Regions from separate parts of the Lysinibacillus sp. NPDC094403 genome, predicted to be linked through region 4. Evidence: riboswitches for the same ligand, from Rfam matches in the RefSeq annotation. Region 4 holds a riboswitch; each other region holds the start of a gene.
The links. A riboswitch is a leader RNA that binds a small molecule or an ion and turns the genes downstream of it on or off. The one in region 4 is predicted to bind cobalamin.
Positions count from the first base shown of each region.

Region 1 (5,634 bases), on a different contig from region 4:
AAGCACGATAATTTTCTAAATCTTGCTTACCTGTTGATGTACCATTTACAGCTTGCTCAATACGCTCTAATAGCACATTTTGCAAACGCTCATGATAGCCAAAATAGTTGGCAATTTGAATATCACAGTCAGCATATTTTTCGTTAAATTGCTTACACATACCATTCATACGTTCCATTAGGATACCTGTGAATAAAAAGTACGGTAGCATAATGATTTTTTTAGCACCAAGTTTCACACAGCGCTCAATTCCTTCTTCAACACGTGGATCTGTAACACCCATAAAAGCGCTTTCTACATACTGAACCGGGAGTTTTTCCCATAATAGGCGTGTAATTTTATAAAAATCACCATTTGCAGCTGGGTCACTGCCGCCTCTTGCAATTAATAAAATGGCAGTATCCTGATGTTCTTCTTCAGCATTAAAGCCGATTTCTGCTAAACGGTCTTCTAAAATAGCGAATATTTCGTCATGGATTCCGATTGTTTGACCGTATGTGAACGTTATATTTGGATAATGCTCACGTGCATGTTCGATTTCTGCTGGAATATGTAGTTTTGAATGTCCAGCATGAAGAAGAATAATCGGAATTACATGTACCTCTGTAGCACCCTTTTTCACACAGTTCGTAATACCTTCTTCAATATTTGGCGAAGCGAACTCTAAAAAACATGTTTCTACTAAAAAGTTATCATCAATGCGAGGTGTCATTTGCTCGATAAACGTGCGTACCTCATCATTTCCTGCAGCTAAACGGCTCCCGTGGCCGACAAATAAAATTGCTTTCATCTCATTACTCCTCACTAGTCGCCGCATGGAGCTGGCTCTACTTTTATTTTTGAAGACATATCCTGATACGTAAAATGTAGGATCTTTTTCACACGCTTGAAGTATTTAAACAAACGTTCATTTGGATGCGCATTTGCTTTATATTCTTCGATAATGTCGGTGATAAGTGGTATGAGCTGTTCAGGCTCTAGCCCCTCCACAACTGGCTGGGCCGCATGTGCTGTACGACCAACCGGCTTGGCACCTATAAAAACATCAAATTTACTTTTACGATAAACAATTCCAATATCATCGAATACCGCTCGATAACACGCCATACCGCAGCCGTTAAAGCCAATATTTAATGTTTTCGGTAACGACATACCACCAAGCTTTGCTTGAATCTCTTCAGCATACGGAATCGAATCGTACTTTTCTCCATAACAGAAGTCACAAGCCTTTAACGATAACACGTCACCAAGTGGTGCTAGTAAAAAGCCCACTTCACGAAGCTTTGCTGTAATCTCTTCAGGTTCAGACGTTGGAATTTTTAAATGAATTTGATGGTCAGGTGTATACTCCATCGTTCCTTCCTCACCAACTACCTCAGCTAACGTCATCATTTGTTGAGGAGTAAAAAACTTATTGGCTACTCCTGGACTAACAGCTAATTCAAAAACAGATTCGATTTTTTGTTGAACGAGCTTAGGTGTTACTTTCACAGCGCTCGTTCCCTTCACCATTGCAAGAGCAGCTGTCGCCAATTCAAGTGACGATTTTTTAGACTTTGGTTGTGGTGTTATATCTAAACTGGGCTTAATACGATTGGCATTAGGATCTGTCGCAAAATCATTACGCGCTGCTCCTGTTTCTTGATTCATCGCCCATGGTTCATTTTCTTCCTTAAGTCGTTGATGTGGTCGTAACGGTTGTTTTTCTTCACCAAGTGTATATTTGCGCTGATAACCACGTGGCGTAATCATTTTATTGTCGTAGAAGAATGTTGTTGAATTCCCGATAATAACTGTAGTTAACATGCCGATATCATGTTCAAGCATTTCTGCTAAAGTCGTCATCGTAATTTCCTGACGGTCACGATATGCGCTTTTCACAAGTCCAACCGGCGTATCTGGTGAACGATATTCTAATAAAATTCGTTGTGCCTCAACGATTTGTCTCGTACGACGTCCACTTTTTGGGTTATAAAGTGCAATAACAAAATCCGCCATTGCTGCTGCTTCTACTCGCTTTGCAATTAAATTCCAAGGCGTTAAGTGGTCACTTAAACTAATGGTACAGGCGTCATGCATAATCGGAGCACCTAGTAAACTTGCACACGAATTAATAGCAGAAATACCTGGAACAATTTCTACCTCGACACCAGTTGCTTCCGTCCAGCCTAGCTCGATTAAAACCTCATACACTAATCCTGCCATTCCATAAACACCAGCATCACCGCTGGAAATAACAGATACAATACTTCCAGCCTCCGCTTGGCGCACAGCTTCCTGTGCTCGCGAAACTTCCTCTGTCATACCAGTACTAATAATCGACTTTGCGCTAACTAAATCCTGAATAAGTTCAACATAAGTTTTATAGCCTATGATCATATCACTTTGTTGTAGTGCCTCCACAGCACGATTCGTAATATGTTTAAAATCTCCAGGGCCAAAGCCAACTACGAAAATCTTACCTTTTTGCGCCATTTTGTTACCCCTCTTTCACCTTTTCAATACCTTTAATGGCTGTTGTCTGTGCTGTACGTTGTAACGAACCTTCACGCAATGTAAAGACATGCTCATTATGTAACGCTTCATGATTTAGATCTTGCACAAGTGCCTTCGCATGCTCCGTTGTCGGCACGCGATACCAATTCCCTTGAGGATAAGCAATGACAACACAAGCATCCTTACACCTGCCATTACATCGGGTCCTCGTTGTATGTATTTCCTTATCAAGTGCTAGCAATTGTATTTCATCACGGATTGCCTGTGTAATGTCCTCTGCATCTTTTTTCATACAGCTACTACCGTTGCAAATAAAGAGATGCGTTTTCATCCCCTCTAAATTCCATGTTGTCATAATCGTTCTCCCCTCATTTGCTTTTAGGAAAAAGAAAAACCTTTACTCTAGACGAAGAGTAAAGGTTTAGTAGAAGCCAAATAAAAACGAATATATAAGAGTACTCGCTTTCGCTTCAACTTCTCCCTCCGAAAAGTTTGCATGCAGCATCACATAAGCAGGTTTCCTGACTTAAGCTTCCTTTTACTTTCGCACCTTCCCATTTTTTATAAATGGTGGCCTTTGCGATTTCATCAGCTATTACAGTAGCGGGGGCTGTATCGGATTTTCACCGAATTCCCTATTATCTTGAAAATATTCAAGCACTTATGGACGTTTTATATGAATTTAGTTTTAACTTCTTTCAGCAAGTATCCAAACATCCGCTGAAAGAAGTTAAAGCCTCCGGCGGATGTCACAAAATCGGAAAGGAGTTCTTTATGCAAGCACAAAGCCGATTCCGGACGCAATTATGCCGTGGCATAATTGATTTTGATAAAACTGTTTCTATCATAGCTTATTTTTTTAAAATTTCAATATTTCTTTCTTAATTTGTGACATTTTTATTAATTATTTTTAGAAAAATGTGACATTCCTTTTCTATTTATCCGAATTTTCGACATAGAGACTAAATTAAAAATTTTTTCACAAAAAGTATAGCATATTTATGGAACATCATGTTACACTTTGTCGTGAAATCTCACAACTTCATCTTTTTCGGTGCGAATTGTTCAGCATTTCGCTTAAAAGGGAAGCCGGTTTAAATCCGGCGCGGTCCCGCCACTGTACTAGGGAGTTTTATAGATTATGTCACTGTCCAAAGGATGGGAAGGCCTATAAAACGTTGAACTAAAGCCAGGAGACCTGCCGAAAAATATGTGATCGTTTCAACCTACGAGGATGGGTGTGCGGCTTAGCAGATTAGAACTTATTTGCTTTTTTAGCTATGCACTTTTCCACAAACGGAGAAGTGCTTTTTTTTCATTTAGAAGAGACTCCATCTCAAGGTAGTAGATGAGTACAGATATGGTTCCAGCCGGACCAAAACACCTAATGAATGAAAAAAAGCCTCCGGCGGATGTCACGGATTTTGAAAGGAATGAATTGTGCTTGCACAATTCAAAATCCGGACGCAATTACGCCAAGGCGAAATTGTATCGATCGCATACTAATTCGAAAAATTTTAATGTGAGGAGGAGAGATTTTTGAAATTCTCAGGTTGGAAGCTTAGTTATTTCTTATTGGCATTTTTATTCGTGCCAGATCGTGCATTTGCGATGCATATTATGGAGGGCTTTTTGCCAATCGAATGGGCAATTTTTTGGTGGGTCGTATCAATTCCATTTATTATTTTAGGATTACGTTCTATTCGAAAAACCATTGATGAAAATCCTGAAACAAAAATGATATTAGGTCTTTCGGGTGCCTTTGCCTTTGTGCTATCAGCTTTAAAAATCCCTTCTGTAACAGGAAGTTGCTCACACCCAACAGGAGTTGGGCTTGGGACAGTTCTTTTTGGACCATTAGCGATGAGTGTTATCGGGACAATCGTATTATTATTCCAAGCTTTACTTTTAGCTCATGGTGGACTTACAACTTTAGGTGCTAATGCCTTTTCTATGGCAATTGCTGGTCCTATTATTGCTTATTATGTTTTTAAGGGCTCTCAAAAAATGGGGTTATCATTTTCAGTAGCCGTATTCTTAGCAGCAATGCTTGGTGATTTAGGTACATATGTTGTCACTTCTGTACAATTAGCACTTGCCTTCCCTTCTGAGGTCGGTGGCTTTATGGCTTCATTCACAAAGTTTGCTGGAATTTTCGCGTTAACACAAATTCCTCTTGCTGTTAGTGAAGGAATATTAACCGTTATCGTTATGAACTTCTTGAAGAAATACAATGTAAGTGAATTAAAAGCTTTACGTGTTTTCTCAGCAAAGGAGGTACACTAACATGAAAAAAAACTTACTGCTCATAGCAATTGTTGTGTTATTAGCAATCGTTCCCCTATTTATTCAAAAAGGTGCAGAATTCGGAGGGGCTGATGGCGAAGCGGAAGCAGCGATTAGTGAAATAGATGCAAGCTACGAGCCATGGTTTGAAAGCTTTTGGGAGCCACCAAGTGGTGAAATTGAAAGCTTATTATTCGCACTACAAGCTGCTATTGGCGCTGGATTTATCGGCTATTTCATCGGCTTAATGCGCGGCAAACATAAAGAGGGTTAAACGCTATGTTACTCATTGATAAGTATGCTTATATGAACAAACTAGCGTCTGTTCATCCGCTAGAAAAAATGACGTTATCCCTTGGACTACTTTTATTGTCGCTTATCATGAGAGATGAACGAATTTCACTCATTACATTTATTGTGATGAGTGCTTCTATCATTTTAGGCGCAAAAATCCCTACAAAATATTATGCAAAATTACTATTGCTACCAGGATTCTTTTTACTATCAAGTTTAGTATCAATTTTAATTTCTATAGCGCGATCAACTAGCACGCTACCAACGCACATTTGGTCATTTTCACTTAATAGTTGGACGATTTTTATCGGCAGTGCGAGCCTCGTGACAGCTCAACAGCTTTTTTTCATCGTCCTTGGCAGCATCAGCTGTTTGTATTTTTTAATTCTCACAACATCAGTCCAATCTATTTGTTACGTCCTACGACAATGGCGACTTCCTACTCTATTTGTAGAGTTAGTAGAGCTAACGTATCGGTTTATTTTTATCTTTTTAGACAGTATGCAAAAAATTCATCTTGCCCAGCAGGCTCGTCTAGGATACAGCTCCCCTATGCAG
Region 1 is NZ_JBNNTL010000014.1:99,606-105,239, forward strand. It holds gene ACQKMV_RS18270 (sirohydrochlorin chelatase) at 1-790, opposite strand, end outside; gene cobJ (precorrin-3B C(17)-methyltransferase) at 805-2,475, opposite strand; gene ACQKMV_RS18280 ((2Fe-2S) ferredoxin domain-containing protein) at 2,480-2,851, opposite strand; cobalamin riboswitch at 2,990-3,176, opposite strand; cobalamin riboswitch at 3,532-3,716, shown strand; gene ACQKMV_RS18285 (energy-coupling factor ABC transporter permease) at 4,036-4,782, shown strand; gene ACQKMV_RS18290 (energy-coupling factor ABC transporter substrate-binding protein) at 4,784-5,056, shown strand; gene cbiQ (cobalt ECF transporter T component CbiQ) at 5,062-5,634, shown strand, end outside.
Region 1: it holds a riboswitch for cobalamin, as region 4 does, so the genes downstream of both, ACQKMV_RS18280 ((2Fe-2S) ferredoxin domain-containing protein) here and ACQKMV_RS20830 (FecCD family ABC transporter permease) in region 4, are expected to answer to the same signal.

Region 2 (5,634 bases), on a different contig from region 4:
GAAGTTTCAAAGAAAGCTACAACAAGAATGGTTGTAGAATCACTTGTTGATCAATTAATAGCTAGCAATCTTATTAGTAATGAACGATTATTTGAGCAAATTCTATATAACAAAGACATTATTTGGATTCAAAATGAAAGTATTAATGGGCACCTTTTTGCAAAGGCAAATATTACAGATCAGCTTAAAACAAAAACAAATAGTTTTATGATGTATATGCCGACAAATCCAATTGTGTATGAGGTAAATGGTGAGCATTACCATTTAATTACACGCATTGATTCGACTCGTGCAAAACCAAATTTAGAGCGACTTTCCCAAGCTCCAAAGCCAATACTAAGTGCTGCCCGTGCTAATGATTTATTGTGTTCGATAGTAATGCGCTTTTATGAAACATATTTAGAGGATTTATCTCAAGTAGCTCATAAAGACAAAAAACTGATGAATTTTGTAGAGCGAGAGTATTATCAATTTTTAGAAGCAGTGCAGGAACTAAATGATTATCATTTAAACTGGCACCCACGTGGTAACGGTCATGAGCTATTGTTAGCATTGATTGATAAATTGCAACTATTGAAAAGTCGACCTGGCAAGGTTTTAATTGATTTTTCTAATTCCCATAGCTACGTTCTAGTGGAACCTTCATATCGCATGTTCAAACAGGCACAGAAAAAAGTACAAGCTTTATAAATTGAATTAGCACGAGATGAAGAAGAATACCCGCGAAAGCAGAGCAAATACCCGCGATAGGGAGTAGAATACCCGCGCGAAGCAAGAGAATACCCGCGGAAGCAGAGTAAATACCCGCGCGAGGGCAGAATATCCGCGGAAACAGAGCAAATACCCGCGAAAGGAAGTAGAATACCCGCGCGAAGCAAGAGAATACCCGCGGAAGCAGAGCAAATACCCGCGAAAGGAAGTAGAATACCCGCGCGAAGCAAGAGAATACCCGCGGAAGCAGAGTAAATACCCGCGCGAGGGCAGAATATCCGCGGAGGCAGAGCAAATACCCGCGAAAGGAAGTAGAATACCCGCGGAAGCAGAGCAAATACCCGCGAAAGGGAAGAGAATACCCGCGCGAGCGCAGAATACCCACGCGAAGCAAGAATCCCCACGATAGCACAGTAAATCCCCACGAAACATAAAAAACAGGACAATGATATATAACAAATCATGTCCTGTTTTTAAATTTACTTAATACAATGCATAGCTTCCTCTGCTTCATGCCATGGAACGGAGTAGCCCTTGCCTTTTGCACAAAAAATGCTAGAAGATGTATATTCAGGGTCGGCGTTCTTATCGTAGCCAATTTGCGCAATAATGTCTTCTGTATTGTGACACATATCATAACCATCAAATTGTAGAGAAAGTACGCCCTTACCATTGGTGTAGGCGGCAAAGGTTGTACTGTAGCTCATAAATGTTGCGACAGGGGCTCGGCCAGTTAAAATCGCATCATTTTCAGTTAAGATTGGCGCGTCAAATGTACCAGCAGCTTGCTGAATGTCGGTCATCATGCGACCAATAAAATCACTAGGCGCTTTGAGCTTAAAGCGGTAATAGGGCTCTAGTAATACATTTTCTGCTTGCTCCAGCCCTTGTCGTAATGCACGGAATGTTGCCTCGCGGAAATCGCCACCGTCAGTATGTTTAATGTGTGCGCGTCCCGTTAAGAGAGTGAAGCGAATATCTGTCACAGGAAAACCGGTTAACAGCCCATGATGATCGCGCTCAAATAGATGTTTTTCAATGAGTCGTTGATGCCCAACAGATAAATCATCCGCGTGACATGCATTGACAAATGTATTACCAGTACCGCGAGTATTTGGCTCCATTAATAAATGTACTTCTGCATAATGCTTTAATGGCTCAAAATGACCATAGCCTGTCACGGTTGTTGTGATCGTTTCCATATATAAAATCTGTGGTTCGCTAAATGAGATATCTAGCGAGAAGCGTTTGTTAAGCACGTCAATAAGAACCTCGAGTTGGATGACACCCATAATATGAACATGAATTTCTTGGAATTTTTCTTGCCATAGTACACGTAATGATGGTTCTTCTGCTTCGAGTGTGCGGAAAATCTTTAAAACTTCTTTTATATGCTGATCGCCCTCATATTGTACTTTCGCTTGTAATGTAGGTACTAATTCATAGGGCTGCGGGTTACCGGAATTGCCAATGATATTTCCAATGTTGGCTTCACTAAGCCCTTTAACTGTGAAAATTTCCCCAGCTTCGACCTCTTGAGCTGTTTCATAACGACTGCCATTGTATTGCCGAATTTCAGTCACTTTTTCTGTTACATTTCCAAATGAAAATTCATCACGCACATGCAACGTTCCCTGCAATGCCTTTAAAAAAGTTAAACGTTGATGTCCATCATGACGAATTTTAAACACCTCACCTTGGAACGGGGCATCGTTATGAAAATGTGTCTTTGTAAGTAGGGGAAGCTGTGCTAGGAATTCCTTTATCCCAATATCTTTTAAGGCAGAGCCAGTAAAACACAAAAAGGCCTTTTCCTGTTTAATCATCGTTTGTAAATGAGAAAGGCAGCTAGAGCTATCCAATGTCTCATTAAGAAAAGCATCTAAAAGCTGCTCATCACGTTCGGCAAGCCATTCCATCATCGAATAAGGAACATAGTCGGAACGGAGCGGTTCATCTACGAGTAGTACATCCTCAGAGCAATCCTTATGAAGCTGTGCCATAACGGCTTTAACATCTGCCCCTTCACGGTCAATTTTATTGATAAAGAAAAAGGTTGGGACGTGATATTGGCGTAAAAGTTGCCACACTGTTTCAGTATGACCTTGTATTCCTTCAACCGCACTAACAATAATAATGGCATAATCCATAACTCGAATGGCACGCTCCATCTCTGGGGAGAAATCGACGTGTCCTGGTGTATCGATTAACGTATATGTATCGTTTCCAATCGTCATGCGACCTTGCTCCGCAAAAATTGTAATGCCTCGCTGACGCTCTAATTCATGATTATCTAGAAATGTGTCCTGGTGATCTACTCGCCCGCGGGCTTGAATACTGTTTGTATGAAATAGTAACTGCTCAGAAAATGTTGTTTTTCCTGCGTCAACGTGAGCGAGTACTCCAATTGTTACATGCATAAAAAAATCCTCGTTTCTATTAATTCATTTATCAACATTGTAACAGAATTGGATTGAAAAATATTTCGTATAAAAATAGTTAGTATTTATGTCTGAATAGTGTTAATATATTTATGATTATATTTTTTAATATTTTCATGAGATTCTGAATCTACTAATCTTTCAATATCATTTACAACAAAATAAAAACGACCTATTGGTGCAAATGATCTTTGTCATTTGCTTAAAAGGGAAATCGGTGCAAATCCGATGCTGTCCCGCAACTGTAAATGGGGAGTCTATACGAGATGCCACTGTAGCCAACGCTATGGGAAGGGGTATAGATGATGAACCTAAGCCAGGATACCTGCCAATTAGTATTTTTTTTACTTAAACCACGAGGATGGGGATAGTGAACAGGTTGAAGAACCTTTCTTTCACTATGCTAACCTCTTGGAAACAAGGGGTTTTTTTTTATGCCCTTTTCTAAAACCGAACTTGGTAGTAAAGAAGTCTATTGATTTCTTTCTATATATTTAACAACAAAGGAGAAGAGGACATGAAGAAATGGAAACACCTGTGGTTTGTCTTTGCTATAGCATTGATCGCTGTACTAGGCGCGTGTAACTCAAAGGACAAACCAGAATCTGCAGCAAAAGGTGAGAAGGTTGAGCCATCACAAGCTGAAACGACAGAAGTAACAATTGAAAATAATGGAACAACACAAGTATATAAGGAAGCACCTAAAAAAGCGATTAGCTTAAATCAACACGTAACAGAAATTATGCTGGCTTTAGGTTTAGAAAATTCAATGGTAGGGACGGCATACTTAGATGATAAAATTTATGAGCCCCTGCAAGCTGCCTACGATAAAGTGCCTGTAATAGCTGAAAAGTATCCTTCTAAGGAGCAAGTAATTGATGCAGGAGCAGACTTTTTATACGGTGGTTGGAAAAGCGCCTTTGGAGAGAAAGGTGTTGGTACACAGGAAGAGCTTGAGGCATTAGGGATTCACAGTTATTTACATACTGCCTCAAATATGACGAAACCAACTTTAGAAGATATTTTCACAGATATTCGAAATATCGCAAAAATTTTCCGCGTTGAGGATCGTGGAGAAGCATTAATTAAGCAAATGACAAAAGATGTAGATGCTGTCCGTGCGAAATTACCGCAAAATGAAAAAGAACTACGTGTTTTAGTGTTTGACAGTGGTGATAAAGATGTCTTTACCGCTGGCCAAAACTTCATGAATGAGCTTGTAACTATTGCTGGCGGTAAAAATATTTTTGGTGATGTGGAATCAGGATGGACTACGGTGTCAAAAGAGGATGTAGTAGAACGAAATCCAGAAGTTATTGTTGTCGTTGATTACGGAGAAACAACGGCGGAAGAAAAAATTAATTTCTTAAAAAATGATCCAGCTTTAAAAGAAACGGAAGCTGTAAAAAAAGAACGCTTTGTGATCTTACCGCTTTCTGCTGCGTCAGAAGGGGTTCGTGCTGCAGAGGCTATTCAAATTTTGGCAAAAGGCTTCTATCCGGATAACTTTGAAAACTAGAAAAAATATGGGGCTAGCGTTTTGCTAGCTCTCTTTTCATAAGGAGAATTATTTATGAATGCATTTCGTAAAAATATACCCGACAAAACATTTGCAAAACTAAACAATAATGGAGATTTTACTCGTCTTGCCGTAAGCCCAGGTATTATTAATAAGCATTATTCTCCGGCACAATTTCAAACAATTGCAAAGGTTGTAGGGGAAACTGGTGCAATCAAATACTCCGCATCTTACAGTATAATATTATCAATTCCAACAGTAGATGTAACAGATGCAACTAAAGAGCTACAAGACGCTGGTCTGTATGTGGCAAAGCAAGGGTCAAGTGTGGCTATGAAGGCTTGTGATTTTTGCGATGGTGATAAGATGGAGGCAGCCCCAATTACTGAACAGCTATATCATTCATTAGAAGGGTTAACTGTCCCAACAAGATTACGTTTAAATGTAAATGGCTGTGCCTCTGCCTGTTATAATGCGGTTTATGATGATATTGGGCTTGTCTACCAAAAGGATAGCTTTGATGTCTATTTAGGGGCAGTGCCAATGGGTCCGAATGCACAAGCCGGGACTCTGTTTGCAAAAAGGGTAGGAGTGGAGCATATTGAAGATTTTTTAAAGCAAATCATTGAGCTCTATAAGGAACATGCACGTCCGAATGAACCTTTTTATAAATTTTATCGCAGAACAAATTCTGAGGATTATTGGGAAATGTTAAAAAGTAAGACCATCAAAACGGGAGTGTGATTTGCGTACCGACTGAGTACTTACCTGGGAGCGTCCGACGAGCTGCTTCATCCGCATCTTGTTCTACCCGATAAAATGCTTATGTCGTTACTCAAATGGGTGAACAACCACTTATCCCAGAATCAATCTTGAAATAAATTCTATCCGTAGCTCTTCGTAATTATTGCGAAGCAGCTACGGTTTTTTAATTGTACTACATACTATTGTAAAATCCTCTCT
Region 2 is NZ_JBNNTL010000007.1:3,784-9,417, reverse strand. It holds gene ACQKMV_RS12490 (hypothetical protein) at 1-690, shown strand, start outside; gene ACQKMV_RS12485 (GTP-binding protein) at 1,191-3,131, opposite strand; cobalamin riboswitch at 3,312-3,499, shown strand; gene ACQKMV_RS12480 (ABC transporter substrate-binding protein) at 3,670-4,671, shown strand; gene ACQKMV_RS12475 (precorrin-3B methylase) at 4,726-5,415, shown strand.
Region 2: it holds a riboswitch for cobalamin, as region 4 does, so the genes downstream of both, ACQKMV_RS12480 (ABC transporter substrate-binding protein) here and ACQKMV_RS20830 (FecCD family ABC transporter permease) in region 4, are expected to answer to the same signal.

Region 3 (5,634 bases), on a different contig from region 4:
GCGACCCTACAAATACTAGGCGCTATCCTTTTACTCGGTGCAACATTTCTGAGTGAAATAGATAAAACAAAGTTAATATCACAGCAATAAACGGACAGCAAGCTCCCGAAAGCCTTTTTGGCATTAGGGAGCTTTTAGTAAAGGGGAATGGAAATAGTTTTATCCTCTAAAGTCCGTTTTAATATTTCATACTCTTTTGAAGAAAACATTTTATTTATCGTATTTTCTTCGATTTTGGGAAAATGTTTGTGAATATATTCTGCATAATTTGTTGCAAAGTCTATTCTTCTTTAAATTGTGCCAAGCACCATTCTTTAGTTTCTTGGTCGGCAAAGGATGCTTCTACACTATTTAAATAAATTTGTCGATAATCTTCCTCGCTTAGATTAAATTCATTGTTAACTAAATGGATTTCTTTTGCCATTGTAGTATTTGATACGGTTCTGTTATCCGTATTAAATGTCACTTTTATTCCATCTTTATGAAACTTATAAATCGGATGTTCAGAATAATGATGAACAGCTTTCGTTTGGACATTACTTGTTGGACACATTTCAAGAACTACCTGTCTTTCTTTAACAATCTTATAAGCCTCGGCACAATCTTTAATAAATACTCCGTGTCCTATTCTTTCAGCACCCAACAGTTCAACAGCCTCTAGAACGTTTTTACCAATTCCTGTTTCACCGGCATGAATAGTGACTCTGTAGCCATATTCTTTGGCTAAAGCGATTGGATCTACGAATTTTTCACAAAAGCCTTCTTCTTCGGATGCACATAGGTCAATTGCCACTACACCTTTTCCAAGGAACTTTTTCCCCTTTTCAACCACCTCGAATGCACTTTCTACAGACATCGTCCTCATGCAGGACAGGATTATATTTCCCTTTATTTCGAAACAGCTTTCAGCGTCTCTCATCCCATCTATAACAGCTTGAATAACTTCTTCAACGCCAAGACCTTGTAATATGTGAAGTAACGGGGCAAATCTGACTTCTAAATATTTCACATTTTCCATTGTTGCATTCTCAAATAGCTCAAAAGTAATTCTTCTTAAGTTCTCCTTAGACTGCATTACTATATTAGGGAGAAAAAATCTTTTTAAATACTCATCAAGGGATTCGCATTCTAACGGAGCAATCAGCTCCTTTTGTAGTTCATCCTTATCAAAAGTGGGTAACTGAATGCCTTCCTTCTGTGCAATATCGATAATAGTTTCAGCCCTAAGGCTTCCGTCCAAATGACAGTGTAGTTCAATTTTTGGCAATGCTAAAAAGTTCATTTTTGACCTCCTGAAATAAATTATTAGATTTAAAATACAAAAAAATTCCTGACCACAAAGAAAATACAAGTATTGTACTTTCTTCGTAATCAGGAATTTCGGTTCCTGGTAGAGACCCCCAAACCATATTATTGGGGTTATACGAAATATTATTGAATTCATTAACGATTTTTAATATGATAATAAAAAAATTTCGGATTGTCAACATGGTCCCTAACACCTATAAATCATTGTGTTTATTCTAAAAGAATATTCTACCGAAAAATTCCATTCACCTTTTTCAACAAATCTGCTTCGGTAGCACAAAAAGCGATTGCTCTAATTGGACAATCGCCCTCATTAGTTTAAGTGAACTCATTCACAATATTATAAACCACATCTTCCTTTCTTGTTGACCTAGTTGTGGCAAGAATTGTAGCAGCAACTTGCATCGGAGCTTGTGAGTGGAACTGGAATAGTACCACTTTGTGCAGCTTGTATCGGTGGAGTTATTGCTTGTTTTAAAAAATAACCATTATATTCTTTAATTGAGTAAATTGAATCATGTATTTTTGCTTACTGACATACTATAAAAAACAATTAAAGAGAAAAGGAACCAATAAAACTAAAATAGAACCTATACCAAAAACAGAAATCACTTTTATCTTGTCTTTTTTTATGTCTTTCTTCAACATAACACCACCTAACGCACAATTGTAGTTAACTTAAAAAGTACATTATATGATATGTTTTACAAATTAATACTAACATTTTTTTCTGAATGTTCATACTATAGTTTGCTTATCTAGCCGCTGTTGCTTGTTGAGTTATTTGGATAAATTTGCATTTAAATTGTATGTGTAATTTTTCTAATGCTTTCAAGAATGTGTGGAGTGCACGAAATAGTACTTAAAAAAATTTAAGATATAGGAATGATTGAAGTGATTGATATCCAAAATTCTCTTTGTCAGAAGATCTTTAAAATTAATGGTGATTATCAATGTACGTAAGTTCAGAATCTATATGTAACTCAGAAACGTTGAAAAGAAATATACAATTTCACTAATATATTGACACAAAAACCACTTTGTCGTAGATTTAAAGTAATTGCATAAAAGCATTAGGTGCCCATTGCGGGAGAATAGGGAATAAAGTGAAAAGCTTTAGCGGTCCCACCACTGTAAAAGGGAGTTTCATAGAGAATGCCACTAGCATCGTTCTGGGAAGGTTCTATGAAATGTTGAAATTGAGCCAGGAGACCTGCCTATCTGCTTCGATTATATAGACGATGGAAAAGTCTGTAGTTTATTTGTTATGGAATAAACTACAGGCTTTTTATTTTTTTCTCTAAATCATTCTTCAAGTAACAAGGGGCAAAAAAGAAAGGGGAAATTTTCATGCAATTATTACAACAGACGATTCAAAACATTCAAAGTGCTGACAACAAAATGATGGAGAAGGCAAGAGAACGTATAGATGGACTTTGCAAGCCTCCTAGCAGCTTGGGGAAACTGGAGGCCTTTGCTGTGCAACTATCCGGAATTACAGGAGACCTATTTCCTGCGATTGATAATAAGGCGGTAATTGTCTGTGCAGCAGATCATGGTGTTTGTGATGAAGGGGTGACATCTAATCCACAAAATGTGACGGTCTTTCAAACATTAAATTTTCCTAGAGGAGGAACTGGTGTCTGTGCTATCGCAAAAATCACAGATGCAAAAATTGTCACAGTAGACGTTGGTGTAAAAGAGGATATTCCACATGATGCCGGTGTTATCATAAAAAAAATTAAATATGGCACGGACAATATGGCAAAAGGTCCTGCTATGTCAAGGGAAGAAGCCGTTCAATCTATTGAAGTAGGAATTGAAGTAGCTACGGAAGAAATTAAAAATGGGATAAATGTACTCGGGACAGGTGAAATGGGTATCGGTAATACAACACCGAGTGCTGCCATATTATCGGTTCTACGTGAGTGTCATCCGAATGAAGTGACGGGCTTCGGCGCAGGAGTTGGACCAGGAGGGATAGAACATAAAGTCGATGTCATTCACAATGCCATTACATTAAACAAACCAAATCGTCATGATGCTATTGATATTCTTGCGAAAGTTGGTGGGTTAGAAATAGGTGCTATGGCTGGAGTGATACTTGCTGCTGCCGCACATCGCAAACCTGTTGTTATTGATGGCTTTATTTCTACCATCGCTGCCCTTATTGCATATGAACTCGAACCAAAAGTAAAAGACTATATCATTCCTTCTCATGTCTCTGAAGAACCAGGTGCAAAAATTGCAGCCGAAATGCTTGGGGTAGAACCAATGCTGCATATGAATATGCGATTGGGAGAGGGCTCTGGTGCCGCTTTAGCATTTCCTATTTTGGACGCAGCATGCTCCATGATGAAAAATATGGCTACATTAGAAGAATCTATGTTGCTGTTAGAAAAGTAATTTTATTAACCTTCACATATTCTTAGGTGCTTATGGTTGCACGCTGTTGTGATGAATAAGGAATTAAATATAAATAATCAAAACAACAAAACAAGCCCAAATAATTGATATTTGGGCTTGTTATTATGCAGCGATGTAAGGAAACAAGCTATGCTCGATGTAACTTCCGCAACGGTAATCGCCATCTCTTCGTATATGAAAGTATTCTTAGTACTGTGATCACGCCAAATAATACATATAAAAAGATATCCCCGGAAAATAGTTGAAGTCCAACGATTAGCCCGGCTAATGCTGCCCAAACACCATAGACTTCATCACGGAGGACTAATGGTTGTCGTCTAGCTAATAAATCACGAACAATTCCACCACCTGATCCTGTTAAGACAGCAGCAACAATAACCGCACTAATAGGCATATCGAGCTTCACAGCATATAGGGCACCCTGAATCGCGAATGCTGATAATCCAATAGCATCAGTGAAATTGCCCCAGCGATGCCAATGCTGAATGAGTCGATGTGGAAAAATGAAAAAAATTGTAATTGCTGCAATAGCAATTTGGAACATCATATCTTGCCCCCACAGTGTTGTTACAGGTAAACCTATAAGTAAGTTTCGTATAGCTCCACCACCGAAAGCAGTTACGATACCGAGTATATATACACCGAATAAATCGTATTCTTCCTCCATTGCAATTATTGCCCCGGAAATAGCGAAGGCAATTGTTCCGATGATACTAAAAACCTCCCAAGCCAACCCTTTCACCCCTTATGTGAATAAATCATTTCATGTTGTAGTAGATTACATACTAGAAAACTTTAAAGTTACCTTTTTGTATCTAAAAGTTTTGCAAAGAAAAGCATCGAACGAATTATCAGATACTAAGTATTCTATTATAGTAGGACATACTAGATTTAGTCCGAAATTTAGCTTAGCGCATAATGTAATTAGAAACAATAGCAAGTTTTGCAGGTAAGCTCACAAATTGTTAAGATAAGATTTGAACAAATGTGAAATGGAGAAGAATATAATGACTTTTACAACCAATTTAACTGAAGAAACAATAGCATTAGCTGCTAAAATAGAAGAGAAGGTACGCCTTTTTCATGCGAAGGTAGAAGACATGGCGTTCTTCAATCAACAAAAAGTGCTTGCTGCGTTTCGAAAGCACCAAGTAAGTGATTATCATCTGCACCCGTCTAATGGTTATGGCTATGATGATGAGGGGCGTGACAATCTAGAACGCGTTTATGCAGAGGTCTTTGGAGCGGAGGCTGCCATTGTACGTCCACAAATTATTTCTGGTACACATGCAATCACACTTAGCTTATTCGGAGTACTACGTCCTGGTGATGAATTACTTTATATTTCGGGTCAGCCGTATGATACATTGCAATCAATAGTCGATGGTGGCGATAAGGATACTGGCTCATTAAAAGATTATAAAATCGGTTATAGCCATGTGGATTTAATCAATAATCAAGAAATCGATTGGGAAGGTGTGGCAGCTGCAATTACACCAAACACTAAAATGATTGCTATACAACGTTCGAAGGGCTATGCAACACGCCCGTCCTTTACCCTTTCACAAATTGCAGAAATGTGTGCAAAAATCCGTGAATTAGCACCAGATGCAGTTATTTTTGTTGATAATTGCTACGGTGAATTTGTTGAGGCACAGGAACCGATCGAGGTTGGGGCTGATTTAATGGCAGGTTCGCTCATTAAAAATCCTGGTGGAGGCTTAGCGAAAATTGGTGGTTATATTGCGGGTCGTGCAGATTTAGTTGAGAAATGTGCTTATCGTATGACATCACCAGGTATTGGTGCTGAAGCAGGAGCAACATTAAACACGCTTGGTGATTTCTATCAAGGATTTTTCCTTGCACCACATGTTGTATCTCAAGCATTAAAAGGTGCCA
Region 3 is NZ_JBNNTL010000001.1:800,558-806,191, forward strand. It holds gene ACQKMV_RS03595 (EamA family transporter) at 1-90, shown strand, start outside; gene add (adenosine deaminase) at 281-1,282, opposite strand; purine riboswitch at 1,349-1,447, opposite strand; cobalamin riboswitch at 2,367-2,543, shown strand; gene cobT (nicotinate-nucleotide--dimethylbenzimidazole phosphoribosyltransferase) at 2,659-3,714, shown strand; gene ACQKMV_RS03610 (trimeric intracellular cation channel family protein) at 3,863-4,468, opposite strand; gene ACQKMV_RS03615 (aminotransferase class I/II-fold pyridoxal phosphate-dependent enzyme) at 4,743-5,634, shown strand, end outside.
Region 3: it holds a riboswitch for cobalamin, as region 4 does, so the genes downstream of both, cobT (nicotinate-nucleotide--dimethylbenzimidazole phosphoribosyltransferase) here and ACQKMV_RS20830 (FecCD family ABC transporter permease) in region 4, are expected to answer to the same signal.

Region 4 (5,634 bases):
ATTATTAGGGTGGTATAAAATAGAATTGTTTATAAATAATAAAGTTAATGTATGTTTAGGAGGAAGCAATTATGAAAGTAGTAGCAATCGTAGGTAGTATCCGTAAAGAATCTTATAATATGCAATTAGCAAAATTTATTCAAAAACATTATACAGAGAAATTTGATCTTGAAGTATTAAGCTTGAAAGATTTACCAATGTATAACCAAGATATCGAAAATGAAGCACCACAACCTGTACTTGATTTTAAAGCAAAAGTAAAAGAGGCAGATGCGGTTCTTTGGTTGACGCCTGAATATAACGGTACAGTACCAGGTGTTATGGTTAACGCCATCGATTGGTTATCTCGAGTTGATAAAGTAATGATTGGCAAGCCATCATTTATGATGGGAGCATCAATGGGTAACTTAGGTACTGTTAAAGCACAATTACATTTACGAGATATTTTATTCTCACCTGGAGTAAATTCACCATTACTAAGTGGTAATGATGTTTATATTGGAGCAGTACACACTAAATTTGATACAGAAGGCAATCTAACAGATGAAGGCACTATCAAATTCCTAGATGTAGTAATTGATAACTTCTTAAACTGGATGAAAAAATACGTTTAAAAATAAAAAAATGTCCCATAAGTATAACAATACTTATGGGGCATTTTGGTTTATTGGGTTTAAGATAGAGCGACGGATAGAAGAGCCAAGCGACAAATAGGACAATCAGAAAAACGCCCAGCCGGAACGGAAATCAACCCCTCGTAATGGTGATAAGCTTTTATTTAATCGGAATTATTTTTAACACCTTTTGAAGGCGGTATGCAAAAATACCTGCAAATATAGCTAAAATAATATCTTTTGGTAAAGGAGGCATCATCCAAAGCCATGCTATCTTATAAGTGAAAGCATCAGGAGCACTAGCCCATAGCTTATAGGCAAAGTACATCCAGTTTGTCCCTAGTAAATAATTAATAGCTGTTGCAACTAATGCAGCAACTACATAGCTTTTCTTCGTTCCACTGCGTTCTACAATAAGCCCCGCGACATATGCAGCTAATATAAAAGAGACAATGAAACCAAATGTAGGACTTAAAATTTGTCCAAAGCCTCCACCGAAACGAGCAAATACAGGTGCACCTGCTAAACCGATACACATATAAACAGTACAAGCGAGTGCCCCTTTTCTACTACCAAGAATAAGCCCTGCTAAAATAGCAAAAAATGTTTGCAATGTGATAGGTACTCCACCGACCATCATGAAAGGTACAATAGACGTGATATTAGCTCCTATCATCATCAATGTTGAAAATAGTCCAATGTATGCAAGATCTACTGTTCTTAATTTGTGATGAGTATGTTGCGCAACTGTTGTCATTATTTCACCCCTAAAAAGTAATGTTGATAATAATAGTGTAAAAAAATAAAGCTTTTGTGTCAACTTGATTATTTAAATCGGTTAACACAAAAGTTTTTATCCTGCTTAAGATGATTAAATAACTAATAGTTATAGCTAACTATTAAAATATATGATAGAATCGTCATAATTTTAAAATATTAAATGCTAATGGTGTGACATCTTGTAAAATGTGTCACTTAAAAGGGAAGTCGGTGCAAATCCGACGCTGTCCCGCAACTGTAACGAGGAGTTCTATGATGTAATAGCCACTGTTCTAGAATGGGAAGGCAATCATAGGTACATTGATTCGAAGCCAGGAGACCTGCCAATTAGTGATTCCTGTAATGCCCACGAGGATGAAAGCGATTACGGACAATAGTAGAAGGATATCTTTCTGACTTTGTTTAATCAAGGGTATTTCTATGCGTATTTTGCATAGAATACCCTTTTTTTATCTTCATTAAGTCTATTATTAATGATTAGGAGTTAATAAACAGATGAATAAAAAAATTATGCTACTATCCATGGCTCTTCTTTTAGTACTAATCATTTCAATGACAATTGCCATAATGGTTGGATCGGTTTCTGTTACGCCAATTCACGTATGGAAGGTTATCCTTTCCAAAATACCAATTGTACAAAACTCAATCGAGCAAGATTGGAGTCGTTCACAGGAAATTATTATTTGGCAAATACGAGTTCCGCGTGTATTGCTCGCTGCTATTGTTGGATCGGGGTTGGCAATTGCAGGAGCAGCTATTCAGGCTCTTGTCCGTAATTCAATTGCCGAACCATATATTTTAGGGATTTCTTCTGGTGCAACGGTTGGGGCCACAGCTGTCATCATTTTAGGTGCTTTTTCATTTCTTGGCGTTTATGCTCTTTCCGTATCTGCATTTATAGGTTCTCTGACAGCAATGACGTTAGTTTTCTTCTTAGCACGTGTTGGCGGTAGAGTTTCTGTCTTTCGACTTTTACTTTCAGGGATGGCGGTGTCGTTTATTTTATCTGCTATTTCAAATTTTATATTAATGACGTCGAAACAAGAGGGCGGAATGAAGGCAGTCATGTTTTGGATGCTAGGAAGCCTTGCTGGTGCGAAGTGGAGTAATCTTTTAATTCCTACAATTATTTTTATTGTAGTATTTGCCTTGTTATGGCTCCACTATCGAAATCTAAATTTATTACTTCTTGGGGAAGAAGCAGCGGTCACACTAGGGGTTAACTTACAACAATTTCGTATACAGCTTATTTTATTAGTTTCATTATTAACAGGTGTGCTTGTTGCTGTAAGTGGTTCAATCGGATTTGTCGGCTTAATCATTCCACATATTGTAAGGTTAATTGTAGGTTCAAACCATAAATATGTTATACCGATTAGTGCATTATTCGGAGGGATTTTCCTAGTTTGGGCAGATGCACTTGCTCGAATTTTAATTGCTCCGGAGGAAATGCCAATTGGAATTATCACGGCTTTTTGCGGAGGTCCATTTTTCATTTGGTTGCTACGTAGTAACAATTATTCATTCGGTGAAGGAGATTAAAGCATATGTCATTAGAGACGAAACAAGTATCTTTCTCCATTTCTGATGAACGCATATTACATGAAGTAAGTGTACAAATAAAGGAAAAACAATTTGTTGGGTTAATCGGTCCAAATGGTAGTGGGAAGTCAACGCTATTAAAGAATATGTATCGTTTATTAAAACCAGAAAGTGGAACAGTTTTATTAAATGAACAGGATATTTTAAAGCAATCGAGTAAAAGTATTGCGAAAAATTTAGCAGTAGTGAGTCAAGAAACGCCGGTCGTATTCGATTTTACCGTACATGATTTAGTGAGTATGGGAAGAACACCTCATAAAAAACTATTCGAGCTTGATCAGGAACGAGATTTTCAAATTGTAAAAGATGCACTGAACCAAACAGGTATCGCTCATTTAGAGAAACGTAGCTTTAGCACTCTTTCGGGTGGAGAAAAAAAGCGTGTGATGGTTGCTCGTGCCCTCGCTCAGCAAGCACAGGTGCTTATTTTAGATGAGCCAACGAATCATCTAGATATTCAGCATCAATTGCAGCTAATGGATCTAATTCAAACCCTACATTTAACAGTTGTTGCAGCAATACATGATTTAAACATTGCAGCCATGTATTGTGATCAAATTTATGTTTTACAGCAAGGTCGAATTGTTTGTTTTGGAACACCAGAAGAAGTACTTACACCAGCATTATTACAAGATGTTTTTGGTGTATACGCTGATATTCAAACACATCCACTTACAGGGAAGCCTTATTTAACGTATGTCTCAGAGCAATTTACGAAGAAAGCTTTAAAAACTACATAAATAAAATATGGCTCTTCGGCAAAACGAGGGGTGATTTCCGTTCCGACTAAGCGCGATGCTTTTTGTGCGAAAGCGAATAGTTTGGAACAGAAACCACCCTTATTTAAAGCGCCACAACATTCACAAAGATTTTCTTGCCCATTTTGTATTTCAACACTATAAGGTGTATCTGTAATAACAGATACGCCTGTTATTTATGGATAGGACCATTGTTAATAGAAGATAAGGCTTCATTAACTTCAAAAATTTTACCCCGAATATTTGTTATCCCAAAGCTTGTTAATCGAGCAGAGTGCATGGCTAAATATTTTTTAGCACTTTCCTTCGTCTCGAATAAATAAACACCACCAGCTTCTTTAGCTACCGCATCCTCAGTCCAAATTTTCCACATGATTCCTTCTTCGTCATTAATGCTATGGGCTAAATCTTTAAATCCTTCAGACATTTCATCACCAAAAGGACTGTCCATTGTAAAATTAACTTGTAACAAATAAACCATTCAGCAAAACTCCTTTTCTCTTCATTTATATAAGTAATTATAAAATATAGTTTCAACGAAAAGTAAATTTCCAATATTGGTCCACAACACAAAGAACAGGAGCCAAATAATTTAAGATACTGCTTTCAATCCTGCCACACCAATGATAATAGCAATGATACTAATAATCCTATTCATATTTTTAGACTCCCCGAAGAATATAATATTTACGAGAACAGCACCAACTGTACCAATTCCAACCCAAACTACATAGGCAATGCTTAACTGTAAATAGTTAAAGGATGTATACAAAAGCACAAAGGACATTCCAAAGCCGCCCGCATATATTAATAAATTACGTATAGTTTTTTCCTGACTATAAAAGCGTAAACCTACAACACCGATAATTTCTGAAATTGCAGCTAATAAAACAAGTAACCAACCCATTATGCATTAGCTCCTTTCTTTTCAGCATGATCTTTTGAAGGGTTATCAGCTAAATTAAGACCAATAACACCCAGTACTAAAATAAAAATGAAAATTCCTTTAATAGCATTAAATTCACCGTCAAAAATAAAAATGTCCATTAATGTAGTACCGATTGTACCGACCCCAGCGAAAGTCGCATAAACAGTGCCTGTAGGTAGGTTTTCACAAGCCTTCGATAAGAAATGAAAATCCAACGCAATTAAGGACACGATAATAACCCAATGCCACCAAGAATCGGCAACATTAAAACCAAATATCCAAAACAATTCAAACAAACTAGTTAATCCAACATATATCCAATCTTTTTGCATAATTAGAGATTCCTTTCACGTGATAGTTTTCTAATGACTGACATTCAGTCATTTTTAATGTAAAAGAGAACGCCACTTATGGGTGACGTAGGCCAAGTGCATGGTGTAAAAAATCTAGGAGCTCGAGCTTAACAAATTTCATCGTTTCATCTTTGCAATCATCAAACAAATAAACTTGTTCAGCTGCAGATTCGATTAAACCTATAATGAGCTTGGAAGACCGTGAAGTATCGATCGAAGCACGTATCGTTCCTTGTTGTTGAGCTTGTAATAAAAAATTATCCATCCATGCATAATAGGGAGCATAGATATTTTCCCACTCTTTCAAATGCTCAGTTTGTGCAATACCAGCATAGATGAGTGCAACGAGATCGCCATATTCTTTTGTTATAGAAAAGCCAACGTCTACAACTTCTTCAAGTTGTTGTTCAAAAGGCTTTTGAGTTGATACGCCTTCTTCGATTGCAGTAATAATTTTTTCAACCATATCTTTCGCGATAGCCGGCATTACTGAAAGCCGTGAAGGGAAATAAAGATAAAATGTTCCTTGTGCGATACCTGCAGCTCTTACGATATCTGAAACCTTAGCCTTTTCAATTCCTTTTTCACGAAAAACTTCA
Region 4 is NZ_JBNNTL010000021.1:13,617-19,250, forward strand. It holds gene ACQKMV_RS20815 (nitroreductase family protein) at 1-8, shown strand, start outside; gene ACQKMV_RS20820 (NADPH-dependent FMN reductase) at 72-614, shown strand; gene ACQKMV_RS20825 (biotin transporter BioY) at 775-1,371, opposite strand; cobalamin riboswitch at 1,545-1,737, shown strand; gene ACQKMV_RS20830 (FecCD family ABC transporter permease) at 1,890-2,936, shown strand; gene ACQKMV_RS20835 (heme ABC transporter ATP-binding protein) at 2,942-3,736, shown strand; gene ACQKMV_RS20840 (monooxygenase) at 3,927-4,235, opposite strand; gene ACQKMV_RS20845 (multidrug efflux SMR transporter) at 4,347-4,661, opposite strand; gene ACQKMV_RS20850 (DMT family transporter) at 4,661-5,014, opposite strand; gene ACQKMV_RS20855 (TetR family transcriptional regulator) at 5,091-5,634, opposite strand, start outside.